Regions from separate parts of the Planococcus maritimus genome, predicted to be linked through region 1. Evidence: riboswitches for the same ligand, from Rfam matches in the RefSeq annotation. Region 1 holds a riboswitch; the other holds the start of a gene.
The links. Region 1 has a riboswitch for FMN ahead of ribD (bifunctional diaminohydroxyphosphoribosylaminopyrimidine deaminase/5-amino-6-(5-phosphoribosylamino)uracil reductase RibD). Riboswitches for the same ligand answer to the same signal wherever they lie in the genome.
Positions count from the first base shown of each region.

Region 1 (7,318 bases):
TTGGCAAGGAAGCAGAGGTTGAAGAAGAACTTACGGCTATCAACGAGCAAATCGAAGGCGTAAAAGAAAAAACTTCGACTTCTGATGAGAAAGGCTTGATTGTTTTAGCGAACGAAGGAAAAGTCAGTGCATACGGCGCCGCGTCACGCTTCGGCATCATTCATGATGTATTCGGCGTGAAGCAAGCAGACGAAGGCATTGAAGCTTCTATACATGGCCAAAGCATCACGTATGAATACATTCTCGATACGAATCCGGATGTGATGTTTGTTGTCGACCGCAATGCAGCAGTCGGCAATGAGGCAAGCGCGAAAGATTCATTGGAAAATGAATTGGTACAGAAAACGAATGCTTACCAAAACGATAACATCATCTACTTGGATCCAGATTATTGGTACCTATCCGGTGGCGGGCTGCAGTCTGTCAGCGAAATGGTCAATGCCATCGAATCTGCATTTTAATCTCAAAGCCCTGGCGCTGCCAGGGCTTTTTGTTCGTTAAAGGAGAAACGGGTATGGAAGCTATTGCCGGTGGACAACAGCTTGTTCGCATCGGCAATGAGAAAAAAACAAAAGGACGGAAGGCGTAAATGCCTTCCGTCCTTTTGTTTTTGTAGGCGAATCATCGTTTATTCATACGTACGGAAAAAGTCCAGCGTCCCGTCAATAATCCGTTGTTGGTCGTGGTCCAGTGTCGCCACATGATAGCTGTCTGGCATTTCGACGATATCTTTTTCCTCAGATGCAATATGCTCGTAAATAAATTTGGAATTTCCGGGTGGTACCACATGGTCTTCCGGCGAGACAAAAAGCATTACGGGGCAATGGATAGCAGAGAGGTTTTTACGTACCAGTTCCATGAAAGGCAAAATTTCTTTGACGGAAGCGACTGGGGTTTTGTCATAGGCAAGCTCAGTAACTCCCGGCTTTTTAATATCGGATCCGATAGCGTCCAAAAAACGCACATCCTGCAATTCCATGACGCCTTCCATATCCGGCACTTCGATAGCGGCGTTGATCAAGGCAATGCCACGGATTTCCGGATGGTTCTCCGCCATATAAAGCGCCAGTGTCCCGCCCATCGACAAGCCTGCAACAAATATCTTGTCGCAGCGTTCCATCAACCACGCATAAGCTTCTTCGACAGAAGCGATCCAATCCTGATAGGTGCTCGTCTCCATGTCTTCGTAATGTGTGCCATGCCCTTTCAGGCGTGGGGCGTAGATACTATAGCCTTGTTGTGAAAAAGCCTCCGCCAGCGGACGCATGCTTTGTGTTGTTCCGGTAAAACCGTGCGAGATGAGAATGCCGGTGTTGCCGCCTTCAAATATGAACGGTTCAGCTCCAGGGAGTATGTCAAACTCATGTGCCATTCAAAAACCTCCTTTTAGGTATCCTTAACTATTCGTTGCCATATGGAAAAATCCTGCCCCTCGATTGCCTGAAAAGCAATGCTATAATAATGGGAATGTACCGAACTGGAGGGGATTTTGTGCGCAATGTACAGAACTATAGACAATTGATTGAGCAATTTGAGAATGGCCCTTATTTCCAGTTGCTTGGATTTCAAATTGATTGGGTAGAGTACGGCAAAGCGTCGCTGCGCTTAGAGAAAATAACCGCAAACGATAATATGCAAAACATGCTGCACGGCGGTGCAATAATGTCCGGCTTGGACATTGTCATGGGACTCGCTTCCCGGTCGCTTGGCAGTGACGCAGTTTCAACGATTCAAATGGAAGTGCGCTTTATCAAAAGCTTAGCTGAGGGAACCGCCATTTTCCAAGCGGAACTGCTGCATCAGACAAACAGCACGGCGATCCTGGCAGGACGGGTTGTGAGCGATCGGGATGAATTATTGGCTCATAGTACCGGCACATTCAAGTTATAACTGTCTAACTCCTTTTCGCAGATAGTGGAAGGGAGTTTTCATTGGGGGTAATTGGAAACCGTTTTCTTGACCCGATAGCTGGCGCTTGTTATAATTACTTTTAATTAAAGATATTTTAATTCAAAGTAAAGAGGTGGAATATATGGAGTTCTCCAACCAGAATTTAAAAGCTGTAACTGTGTTAATTCGCGCCGCGGATGCTATCCACGATGCCATCAAATGCGACGTGGCTGGATACGGTTTGAATGCGACGGAATTCTCGGTACTCGAACTGCTCTATCACCAAGGACGCCAGCCGATACAGGCAATCGGCAAAAGAGTGCTGATTGCGAGCAGCAGCATCACCTATGTAGTCGATAAATTGGAGCAAAAAGGCTATGTCGAACGGGAAGCGTGCAAGGAAGATCGGCGCGTGACCTATGCATTGTTGACAGGCGGCGGGCAAGAATTGATGAAGCGAATCTTCCCGGAACATGAACGGCAGATGGATACATTATTTGCGGGGCTTGAGACGGAAGAGGTAACGGCATTGATTGAGAAGTTGAAGAAAGTCGGTTATGAAGCACAAGAAAGCAATGAAGAGAAAATGGGAAATGATAAGGAGCGGTATGCATGAACGAATTGAAAGGGATTCACCACGTTACAGCGATTACGAGCAGCGCAGAAAAGAACTATGAATTTTTCACTTATGTATTAGGCATGAGACTGGTTAAGAAAACTGTAAACCAGGATGATATCCAAACGTATCACTTGTTTTTCGCTGATGATAAAGGCTCAGCTGGGACGGATATGACCTTCTTTGATTTTCCGGGCATTCCGAAAGGCACTCACGGCACGAACGAAATTTACAAAACGGCTTTTCGTGTGCCGACAGACGAAGCGCTCAGTTATTGGGAAAAGCGTTTTGACAAATACGAAGTGCAGCACAGTGCAATCACCGAGCAATTTGGCATCCAAACTTTGTCATTCGCCGACTTTGATGACCAACAGTATATGCTCGTATCAGACGAACATAATACAGGGATAGAGTCTGGCACACCGTGGCAAGATGGCCCGGTCCCGCTCGAATTTGCCATCACTGGCCTCGGCCCAATTCATATTCGCATTGAGCGCTTCGATTATTTGAAAGAGGTATTGGAGAAAGCGATGCATATGCGTGAAATCGCTGAAGAAGGGCCGCTACATTTGTTCGAAATGGGTGAAGGCGGCAACGGAGCGCAAGTGATTGTCGAACATAACGCCGATTTACCAGCCGGCCAACAAGGCTTCGGTACGGTCCACCATGCTGCCTTCCGCGTAGCGGACCGAAAAGCATTGGATGAATGGATCAGCCATATGCAGAAAATTGGATTCTCAACGTCCGGCTATGTCGACCGTTTCTTCTTTGAATCATTGTATGCACGAGTCGCTCCTGGATTATTGTTTGAATGGGCAACGGATGGCCCCGGCTTTATGGGTGATGAGCCATACGAAACACTGGGCGAGAAACTGTCGCTGCCGCCATTTTTGGAGCCGAAACGAGAACAGATTGAATCCAGCGTGCGCCCGATCGATACTGTGCGCAGTATAAAAGCCATCGAAAAAGAATACCTATAAGAAATATTCGGCGCTGCTCATACGGGGCAGTGCTTTTTTATGTGAAAAAAGGGCGAGTGGCCAAAAATCTGAAATAATGGGACAATTTTGGGAACTTATCCCACTTCTCTTCGTATGTATAAATAACACGCGAAAAGGGGAGAAGAACGATGCCGAAATGCCAAAATTGCGGAACGACATGGACTTGGGTGCAGTGTGTTTGCCGACTGGTCACACTCGGGGATAGCTTGACTTGCCCATCTTGCAGGCAAGATCAATTCTTAACGGTAAAAGCACGTAAAAAGACAAGTTTGTTTGTCTTTATTGCGCCTCTTCTCATGTTCATTTCCGTCGCTTTTGGCATTGAGCCGTTCGCTTCCCTTGCCTTATTCCTCGCAACTTTCCTAGTGGTTCTGGGCATCTTTCCGTTTTTGATCGAATTGACAGACGAACGCGGGCCGATGTGGTGAATAGTCCTTTGTCTAGTGTTTCACTGGGAAATGAACCAAAGCCCCTCAGATAGGGATTCTTTTCTGGACAGCACATGATGCTTGCGCTAAACTTACAGATAATCATCTATAGCGTTCTTCGGGGTCGGGTGAAATTCCCAATCGACGGTAACGGAGCAATCCGAAGCCCGTGAGCCTTTCGGGGCAGGATTTGGTGCAAGTCCAAAGCCGACAGTTAAAGTCTGGATGGGAGAAGAACCGTCAAACAGCCTACTAGCAATCGCTTAGGTTTCTTTGATATGCACTTTCAAGGCCCCCTTTCTTTTATGAAAGGGGCCTTTTTTGCATACTGTGGATGATCAACTGAATAGTATTCCTTCGGGGTCGGGTGAAATTCCCAATCGACGGTAACGGAGCAATCCGAAGCCCGTGAGCCTTTCGGGGCAGGATTTGGTGCAAGTCCAAAGCCGACAGTTAAAGTCTGGATGGGAGAAGGAAGAACACGGAAATTATAGAGCAATCTATAGTTCTATTTCCTATTGTCTTCTAACCCATTGGTTTATCAATGGGTTTTTATTATGTTGTGAAAGGCGTGATCAAGTGGATGATCAGCAAATCATGAAGCAAGCTTTGGATTTGGCGCAATCAGCCGCCGGACAGACTTCGCCTAATCCGCTTGTCGGGTCGGTCATTGTCAAAGAGGGCCGGATTATCGGCATGGGCGCGCATCTGAAAGCGGGGCAGCCCCATGCAGAAATCCATGCGCTGAATATGGCAGGCGGTGAAGCGCAAGGCGCAGATTTGTATGTGACATTGGAGCCTTGCAGCCATCATGGCCGGACAGGCCCTTGCGCGGATGCGATTATTCGTGCCGGCATCCGCCGTGTCGTCGTCGCGGTGCTGGACCCGAACCCCCTCGTCTCAGGCCAAGGCATTCAAAAGCTTGAAGCCGCCGGGGTGATCGTAGAGACCGGCGTTTGCGAACAGCAAGCGGCGGAGTTGAACCGAATGTTCTTTACCTATATCCGCAAGAATCGGCCTTTTGTGACATTGAAACACGCCATTACCTTAGACGGCAAAATCGCGGTAACCGGTGGCCGTTCGGAAAAAATTACAGGGCCGGATGTTCAGCAAGACGTTCATAAACTGCGCTTGCTGCACGACGCCATTTTGGTCGGTGCACAGACTGTCGCACTCGACAACCCCCGCTTGACCAATCGGTTTGCCGACTCCCCGAGGCAGCCGATCCGTGTCGTATTGGATCGCCATTTACGTATCCCGATAGAGAGCCACGTTATTCAAGTACCTGATGCCCCTACTTGGATTATTGTTGGATCAGGGGTGGATATCGATAGCCGCGGAGCTTTTCCAGAGCACGTCGAAATCCTGCAGCTGGATACGCCCGATGTAGACATTGCCTCAGCATTGGAAGTGCTTGCTGCGCGCAAAGTTTTATCGGTACTGGTGGAAGGCGGCCAAAAAATCAACACCGCTTTCTTGCAAAGCGGTCAAGTAGATGAAATCGCAACGTATATCGCGCCAATCATTCTCGGCGACGAAGGAACGGTTTCCGTATTCGGTGATCTGCACGCCAGTTCAGCGTCGAACGGCGTCCGCTTGGAGACGCAGAAAGTTGAACGAATCGGAACGGATCTGAAGATCATCTCCACCTTAAAGGAGTGACACACATGTTTACAGGCATTATCGAAGAAAAGGGACAGCTCGCGGGCATTAAACGCGGCGCGTCCAGTATGGAAATGACGATACGTGCGCATGTCGTCTTAGAAGAAACAAAAATCGGCGACAGCATTTCAGTAGAAGGCGTGTGCTTAACCGTGACTTCAATGTCGAATGGCCGATTTACGGTGGATGTCATGCCGGAAACCTTTCACGGTACCACACTTTCGTCATTAAGTACCTCTAGCCCCGTCAACCTCGAGCGGGCGATGGCGGCGAACGGCCGTTTTGGTGGGCATCTTGTCGCTGGCCATATCGACGGGGTCGGCAAAATCTTGCGCAAGCGCCCTCAGGAAAATGCATTGTATATCGATATAGCAGCACCCGCTGAATTGCTTGCACAGTCTATTGTCAAAGGGTCTGTCGCGATCGATGGCGTCAGTTTGACGATTTTCGAGCTCAGCGAAAACCATTTGACCGTTTCGCTCATCCCCCATACAGCAGGGGAAACGACTTTAGGTAGCAAAAAAGTAGGCGATTCGGTCAATCTCGAAACCGATATGTTCGGGAAATACGTGCAGCGTTTTATGGAGCATGCGCCAAAACAACCGATGAACGCCGAGTATTTGCGGCGCCACGGATTTTAAAGGAGCAAACCGATGCGAAATACAATCGAAGAAGCAGTAAAGGATTTGCAGGCAGGAAAAGTTGTGATTCTAGTAGATGACGAGTCCAGGGAAAATGAAGGCGATTTTGTTTGTCTCGCGGAGCATGCGACGCCTGAAAACATCAACTTTATGGCAACGCACGGCCGGGGGCTCATCTGCACGCCGGTCTCACCGGATATCGCCTTGCGATTGAAACTCGATCAAATGGTCAGCCACAATACCGATCATCATGAAACGGCGTTTACTGTCAGTATTGACCATAAAGATGCCAAGACAGGAATCAGTGCATTTGAACGGTCGGACACCATTTTGAAGATGCTTGATACGAAAGCCGTGCCGCAAGATTTCAAACGGCCCGGGCATGTCTTTCCGCTCGTCGCGAAGTCAGGCGGCGTGTTCCAGCGCCAAGGCCATACAGAAGCATCCGTTGATTTGGCACGTCTATCCGGCAGTGAGCCGGCAGCAGTCATTTGCGAGATCATGAATGCGGATGGCACGATGTCGCGTATGCCTGATTTAGAAAAATTAGCGGATGCGCTGGAGTTGAAAATCATCACGATCGAAGACCTCTATGCGTATCGCGCGGAGAAAGACCCGATTCTCACAAGGGAATCGAGCGTACACATGCCGACAGATTTCGGCGAATTCCGGATGGTCGGCTATTCCAACCGGCTTGATACAGAAGAGCACGTTGCAATTGTCAAAGGCAATCCGGAATCAGTAGAAGCACCGATTGTGCGCATTCATTCCGAATGTTTGACGGGCGATATTTTCCATTCGCGCCGTTGCGATTGCGGGGCACAATTGGCCAAGTCACTCGAATTGATCGAACAGGCAGGAGCCGGCGTCGTCCTTTATATGAGACAGGAAGGGCGCGGCATCGGCTTGTTGAACAAGCTGAAAGCCTATGAATTGCAGGAACAAGGCTTGGACACTGTCGAAGCGAATGAACAGCTCGGCTTCCCTGCAGAGATGCGCGATTATACTTTATGCGCATTGATGCTGAAGGATCTCGGGGTGTCTCGGGTCCGGCTGTTGACGAATAATCCGGCTAAAACA
Region 1 is NZ_CP016538.2:406,903-414,220, forward strand. Features, by position in the region: gene BBI11_RS02170 (siderophore ABC transporter substrate-binding protein) at 1-461, shown strand, start outside; gene BBI11_RS16425 (hypothetical protein) at 464-625, opposite strand; gene BBI11_RS02175 (alpha/beta hydrolase) at 629-1,372, opposite strand; gene BBI11_RS02180 (PaaI family thioesterase) at 1,468-1,890, shown strand; gene BBI11_RS02185 (MarR family winged helix-turn-helix transcriptional regulator) at 2,033-2,506, shown strand; gene BBI11_RS02190 (ring-cleaving dioxygenase) at 2,503-3,486, shown strand; gene BBI11_RS02195 (TIGR04104 family putative zinc finger protein) at 3,636-3,935, shown strand; FMN riboswitch at 4,046-4,176, shown strand; FMN riboswitch at 4,285-4,415, shown strand; gene ribD (bifunctional diaminohydroxyphosphoribosylaminopyrimidine deaminase/5-amino-6-(5-phosphoribosylamino)uracil reductase RibD) at 4,515-5,597, shown strand; gene ribE (riboflavin synthase) at 5,603-6,238, shown strand; gene BBI11_RS02210 (bifunctional 3,4-dihydroxy-2-butanone-4-phosphate synthase/GTP cyclohydrolase II) at 6,251-7,318, shown strand, end outside.

Region 2 (7,318 bases), 1.5 Mb from region 1:
GGATTTGGAAATAACTCGCGTCCGGCAAGCGCTCTTTAATATCCCGCAGGCGCATTGTCTTCATTTCTTTGCTGATTCGACGGATCGATTCAAATAACTCGTCATCCATAAATGAAGCTGGGCTAAAGGCCGGGTCATTCATCGCCAACTCAACGAAATGGTCTTCAATTGTGCTGGTCTTCAATTGCCTGAGTTCTGCTATTTGGCTCAGTGAGAATCCACGTTCGTATAGGTTTTGTGTTCGCTTAGCCGATTCCGTCAAAGCGGATTTCTGCACGATGCCTTCGAGTAGTCCTGTTAACAATGGGTATTCCATGCCTTCTAGGACATCTAGCCAAGCATGTAAAGCTGCGACTGCTGCAATTTTCATATCAATTGGCAGTCGGTGATGTTTTGCTGCCAGTTGGTCCCAAGTAAGCCCACCGACCCCATACCCAGACAGTCGCGCCATCAAAATATCTTTATGCATTTCGTCAGTCTTTGCTAACGCCAAGCTGACTTCAATTTGAAGCTTGAAAACGGCTTGGACCTCCGGTGAACGAAAATCGATTCGGTGTAAATAAGACTTGGTCCAGGACTGCACCGCTTCATCTGTCACCACCGGATCAAAACGTTTATGGTCTTGCATAAAATTGGACATTGTTTGCACTATCAAAGATAAACGCGAAAAAAAACGCCTCTCATTGCCCCTGTATTTCCAGCCATTTAATGGTGTAGTCGGCAATTTTAAGTCGATGGCAGATTGATGAAGCTGAATGCTATTGTCATCCGGCACCAATAGCCCTTGCGCCTGCAGCCTCTCAATAGAGTCCAGGTAGTCTTTTTTGTCCAGTTTCGGAAGCACGGCAAAATAAGGATGCAGGCCGAAATAGCCGATGTCTTGAATCGTTTGACCTGATTTCTTTCCTTTAATTAAATGATAAGGGGAAGAAACGGTCCGTTGACCGTCTACCGCTTTCATGATTGCTAAAACGACTTCATCGAATCGCACTGAATAAACCTCCCGGCGGTTTTGGGTTGAAAAAAATATAAAACATCTATAGAATAAACACGATAGTATAACTGAACTTGTTCGGAGATAAAGGAGAGGAACTAGAATGGCTAAATATACCATTGTTGATAAAGATACGTGTATCGCATGCGGAGCTTGCGGAGCAGCAGCACCAGACATTTACGATTATGATGATGAGGGCATCGCCTTCGTTATTCTTGATGATAACACGGGGACTGAACAAGTGCCAGATGAGCTAATGGAAGATATGGAAGACGCATTTGAAGGATGCCCGACCGATTCCATCAAGGTGGCAGACGAGGCATTTGAAGGAGATCCACTTAAATACGAAGACTGATTAGCGTATGGATCAATAGAAAAAGCGGTTGGAAGATGAATCTTCCAACCGCTTTTTTTTATGATAAATAATAGGAACGTTGTTTTTCAATCCAGGTATGCATGCTGCCGAAGATCAATAAAATAACCGTCGTAAGCGCAAGACCTTTGATCAAGTTAAACGGCAAGATGCCGAGCACAATCGTTGTATACAAGGCATTGCCTGTTTGTTCAGGCATGTTGAGGAAATACGTATACATCGGCAGGAAAACGAAGTAATTCAACAAACTCATGCCGATGGCCATAGAAAATGTACCGATCACCAAGCCGAATGCGATTCCTTTTTTAGTAGATACTTTGCGATAGATCGCATAGACCGGCAAAATGAACAATAGGCTCGTCGCAAAGTTCGCCATATGCCCTACAGGCACACCAGTCGGACTCCCTGAAAAGATCCAGTCCAATACGTTTTTAAAGAATGCTACTAAAACACCAGCAACTGGTCCCATCGTGATCGCTGCTATCAGCGCAGGCACATCACTGAAATCCACTTTCAAAAATGCAGGCAAGGCCGGCAGTGGAAAATTGAATAGCATCAACACAAATGAGATGCTGCTCAGCATACCGATGACAATCATCGATTGCAATTTTTTGTTCTTCATGTTCCTCTCTCCTTGTCGTGATTCACCAGAAGAAAGGTTCGAAACGCATGTTGCCACAAAAAATCCCTTAAGTAATAATCACTTAAGGGAGAGTCAGGCACACTGAAATAAACGGTCCGCCATATAAAAACGGCATGCGTCCGTACCTTCACCTTCTCCCATCCAGACTATACTGTCGGCTTTGGAATTTCACCAAATCCTGCTTTTTACGGCTCGCGGGCTGATGGACCGAAACGTCCAATTACCGCCGGTAGGGAATTGCACCCTGCCCCGAAGATGAATCGATATTTTTTTATACAAGTTAAGTTTATAAAAAAAAGACAGCAATGTAAACCATAGTGCTTACATTGCTGTCTTTTTATTTTTATGGCCAGTCCATGCGGTTGGGCGAAACCGGCAATTCAAGTTCTTCGGAAAAATCGAAGCCTGACCACTCGGACTGGACCGTATTGACTATTGTCAGCGAGGCATCGTAAGACTGTGCAGTAAGCGCCAGGCTTTCGATTAAGCGCATCGCCTCTATTCCCTCTAGTGACTCAAGGTCTAAGGTCTCTTCGAATGTCACGAGGGCATTTGTGCCATTCATGTCCACATCGTATTCGATGCCATCCGGTACCGGTGAACGATAATCATCATTCGGTGCTTGCTGAAGCGCGATGAGCGCATCTTCAACGCTCGCTTCAGACAAGCCGTAAGATGGAGCCAAATACCAGTCTTCTGTAGACGAAGCGATCAAATAATAACTTTGGCCTTGAACTCCCGGAAGAATTGGTTCAACCATTCCCACGTGTGCTAATTGCGCAGGTTCTCCCGAGACATTTAGTACGCGAATTTCCTCCTCGCCGAAGAAGGTTTCTTCTAAACTGTGAAGATACAGCAAGGTAGCAGCCGATCCTTGGTCATAATTATGATTCTCTGGGAGGAAATGGCTGATAATCGCACCGTCTTGCTGCAAGATTCCCTCATATGGATGATACTCATCAAAGCCCAATTTTGATTCGTCGATTTGTTCCGCAAATGCTTCATACAATTCGAGCGAAGTCGGTTCTGTCTCATCAACGGATTGTTTTGGAATGATAAAACTCACCGGCACTACGTAACCTCTTTGAGCCAGGCCGATTCGGAGGATTTGAGCGTCTGCTAGGTCTTGTTCATACACTGCTGTACGCAAGGCTTCCGGTTCTTCTATAACCATACTGGCTGCCTCTTCAGGCTCATCAATGGATTGTTCCGTTTGTTCTGTTTGAGCCTCATCTGCTGTCATCATCGATTCTGCATCGTCACTTTCAGTCTCGCTGCTGCTAGAGTCGTTTCCATTTTGCTGCAGCAAGGAAACCGCCAGCACCGTGATGCTCAAAAACGCAATGATAGCGACGAGTAATGGCAGCCAGCGCTTAGGCTGCTTCGGAACATACTGTGTCTGCGATACACGTTTATACACTTCGGCTTTGGGCCGATTATCCTGTATTTTGGGGAAATCCCGCAACAAATTTTCGATTTCTTCATCGTTCCATTTGTCATTCGGCATATTCTCCTCCCCCTTCTGCTTCTCGTAATTTTTGGCGGAGGGACCGGATTGCCCGGTGTTGTGTCGTTTTGACTTTGCCTTCCGACCACTCCAGGACTTCAGCCGTTTCCGCAATGGAGAGATCTTGGAAAAAACGCATAACAATGACCAGTTTCTGATCGCCTGTACACAGATCGAGCATTTGATACAAACGGATCTTGTCTTCATTGAGCAAGGAGACTTCTTCCGGTATGCGTTCAGTTGAAACCAATTGTTGAGTTTCCCAGTCGAAGAAATCCAGCGAATGTTTTTTCCTCACAGCATTTTTGCGGAAATGGTCGATGGCGACGTTTTTAGCAATCGAAAAAAGCCAGGTCTTTTCTGAACTTTTTCCTTGGAACCGGTCATAAGCGCGCAGCACCTTCACATAAACTTCATGCATTAAATCTTCCGCTACATGCCGATCTTTCACTAAATACACCAAAAACTGAAAGACATCCTGATGGTATTGATCGTATAGCCGATGAAACACGGAGTCATTCACGCAACTCCCCCCGTTCCTTGGATTAGTCGTCTCGACAACAGAAAAGTTACATTGCCTTCAATGGCAAGGTAAAGATAAACGAAGTGCCTTCGCCAAATTTGCTTTCGGCGCGGATTTCTCCTGAATGTGCTTTGATGATATTGCTGGCAATCGCAAGGCCGAGTCCTGTGCCGCCTTTGCCGAGCGTTCTGGCTTTGTCCGCTTTGTAGAAACGCTCGAAGACGAACTCCAGATCCTCGTCAGAGATTCCGGCCCCGGTATCATTGATTGACACTTTTGCGTAGTCTCCCATATTTTCGACAAGTACTTGTACTTGCCCTCCTTGTGGCGTGTGGCGAAGTGCATTGTCGATCAGATTCGTCATGACCTGTTCGATGCGGTCTTCGTCCAACTCAGCCGCCGACCAGTCATCGAGATCAGTAGCAAAGCTTAATTCGATACCTTTTTCTTTTGCAGCTTGGCTAAACTTCAAGGTCATCCGCTCAATCGCATTATTGAATTGCACCAATTCTTTGTAGAGGCGCATATGGCCGGATTCCAGTCTGGCCAAGTTCAATAGATCGGTCACCAGGCGCCCCATACGCTGGGATTCCTCGTAAATAATTTTCGTCATTTCATTGCGCTCTTCTTCACTTGCGCCGACATCATCAAGCAAGGCTTCACTATAGCCCTGAAGCATGGCGATCGGCGTACGGAGTTCATGAGACACATTGGCGATAAAATCTTCTCGCAGCTTCTCGAGCCGGTGCTGCTCAGTCATGTTATGAAGTACAGCTACCGCTCCCCGTATGCTCTCGCCACTGTAAAGCGGGCTGAAGTTCACCGCATAATAAGCACCTTCAATTTCCAATTCTTCTTCAATTTCTTCTTGGAACATCAAAACATGGTCGAGCATATGAAGCATTTCCGACGGCAGTGCTTGGGCATTTGACGTGCCATCTTTAGAAAGCCACTGGCGGAGCAGCTTCTCTGCTGGCGGGTTACTTAATAAGATGGTCTTATCCTGATTGAACGTAATGACCGCATCTGCCATCGAAGTCAAAATGCTCGATAGCTGTTCTTTTTCCTGATTGATCACTTCGAGATGATGTTTTAACTGGCGACCCATTTGGTTAAAAGCAATCGCTAACTGGCCGATTTCATCTCCAGAAGAAACTTTCATTTTTGTGTCAAAATTCCCTTTCGCCAACTCAAATGCTCCTTCGCGCATATTGCGCAGCGGAGAAGTGATACGTGTTGATAAGAAAAAGGCAAAGAACGTCGTCAGCAATAGCGCGATAAATGCGGATAAAAATACGATATTGGTCGTCCGTTCAGCAGTCCGGTCCATAACTTCCAGTGATTGGTAAATAAATACCGTTCCGTGAAGCCCATCCCCTGTTTGAAGAGGGGATGCCATAACGATATACGACTCCATTCGGTCCGCTTCCGATAACGACGGCAGCAGCATTTCCTTAGTGACTGCTTCATCGCTCTCAAATACTTTTTGGAATTCTTGTTCGCTGACGATCTTTTCCCTGATTTCATCACCATTCAAGCCATCGTGCAAATAATAGGCAATATCCCCCGGCTGTGAAGCGATGACGGCATTCGTTTCTGGACCTAGCACTTCATCTACGATCGACAAATTGCCTTCCTCATCGTGGTCATTAAAAATCCTGGCGATCATATTCGCCTCATTATGAAGCGCTTCTTCTACTGTCTCGCTGTGGAAGTTCCCGAGAAACTCCAATAGCAGCACCGTCACAATAAAAAGGACAAAGGAAACGAGAAGCAAAATGGTTACCCACAGCTTCCCGACGATGCTATTCCATATTCTATTCATTGCCAACCTCGAATTTGTATCCGACACCCCAGACGGTGACGATCATCTTAGCGGCGGATTCCGACACCCGATTGAGTTTTTCGCGCAAGCGTTTAACATGTGTGTCCACCGTACGCAAATCACCGAAAAAGTCATAATGCCATACTTCTTTCAGTAAATGCTCCCGGTCAAATACTTTATCCGGCGATTTTGCCAGGAAATACAATAGCTCGTATTCTTTCGGCGTCAAATTTACTTCCACGCCATCTGCTGTTACTCGGTGTGCATCGTGGTCAATCGTCAAATGTGGAAAAACGACCAGGTCTTTTGAAACGGTCGAACTTGTAGATGGCGAATAGGCGGAAGAACGGCGCAAAATCGCTTTGACGCGCAGCACCACTTCACGCGGGCTGAACGGTTTGACGATGTAATCGTCTGCGCCAGATTCAAAGCCTTCCACGCGGTTTGCTTCCTCACCTTTAGCTGTTAGCATGATGATTGGCGTCATTTTCGTTTCACGTAGTTCTGTCGCCACTTCAATGCCGTCTTTTTCTGGCATCATGAGATCGAGCAAGATGCAATGGTAATCCGTCTCGGTCGCTTTTTCCAATGCTTCCACACCGTTTTCAGCTTCTTCAACCATATATCCTTCACGCTCGAGATACATTTTTAACAAGCGGCGGATTCTTTCTTCATCGTCCACTACAAGAATTGTAATTTCTTCAGACATCCTAATCCCTCCAACTTTCATCTCTATTATTTTCATTGTACCGATAAGGGGTGCAAAAATAAACGAAAAGCCTTTTCCACAATGGAAAAGGCTTTTTCGTCAAGCGTATGAATGCAGTCCGGCAATGATCAAGTTAACTGCCACCAAGTTGAACATGATGATGACAAACCCGATGACTGCGAGCCAAGCAGACTTTTCGCCTGCCCAGCCTCGTCCGAGCCGCAAGTGCAGATATGCTGCATAGAATAAAAATGTCACAAGCGCCCAAACTTCTTTCGGATCCCAGCCCCAGAAGCGCGACCAGGCGATTTGAGCCCAGATCATAGCGAAAATTAATGCACCGAGTGAAAAGATCGGGAAGCCGATGATAACCGACCGATAATTGATCTCGTCCATCAATTGCAAGTTAACGTTTTTTGTAAACGGCTGAAGCATAGCGGAAATCCGTTTCCGGAAGACCAGTCGAATCAATGCATATAACACCGTACCGACCACGAGCGACCAAAATACCGTAGTCAATTTTCCAGCATGGACGATTGGCGGCATTTCTACCAACGGCGTCAATGCGCCATCTGTCATCGGCTCAAATTCGTTCATGCCAAAAATTGCCGGCATATTATAAGTGATTTCCGATGGTTGTCCATCTTTGTTGACATAAGCGAAATCCGCTTCGTAATTCGTCAATGTGAAGAATGTGCTCGTCACAACAAAACCAAGCACCAAGACGAGCGAATACATGATGGC
Region 2 is NZ_CP016538.2:1,864,357-1,871,674, forward strand. Features, by position in the region: gene BBI11_RS09420 (YpbB family protein) at 1-991, opposite strand, end outside; gene BBI11_RS09425 (ferredoxin) at 1,098-1,349, shown strand; gene BBI11_RS09430 (ECF transporter S component) at 1,408-1,989, opposite strand; FMN riboswitch at 2,136-2,271, opposite strand; gene BBI11_RS09435 (hypothetical protein) at 2,354-3,517, opposite strand; gene sigX (RNA polymerase sigma factor SigX) at 3,507-4,040, opposite strand; gene BBI11_RS09445 (ATP-binding protein) at 4,087-5,865, opposite strand; gene BBI11_RS09450 (response regulator transcription factor) at 5,858-6,574, opposite strand; gene ccsB (c-type cytochrome biogenesis protein CcsB) at 6,674-7,318, opposite strand, start outside.
Region 2: it holds a riboswitch for FMN, as region 1 does, so the genes downstream of both, BBI11_RS09430 (ECF transporter S component) here and ribD (bifunctional diaminohydroxyphosphoribosylaminopyrimidine deaminase/5-amino-6-(5-phosphoribosylamino)uracil reductase RibD) in region 1, are expected to answer to the same signal.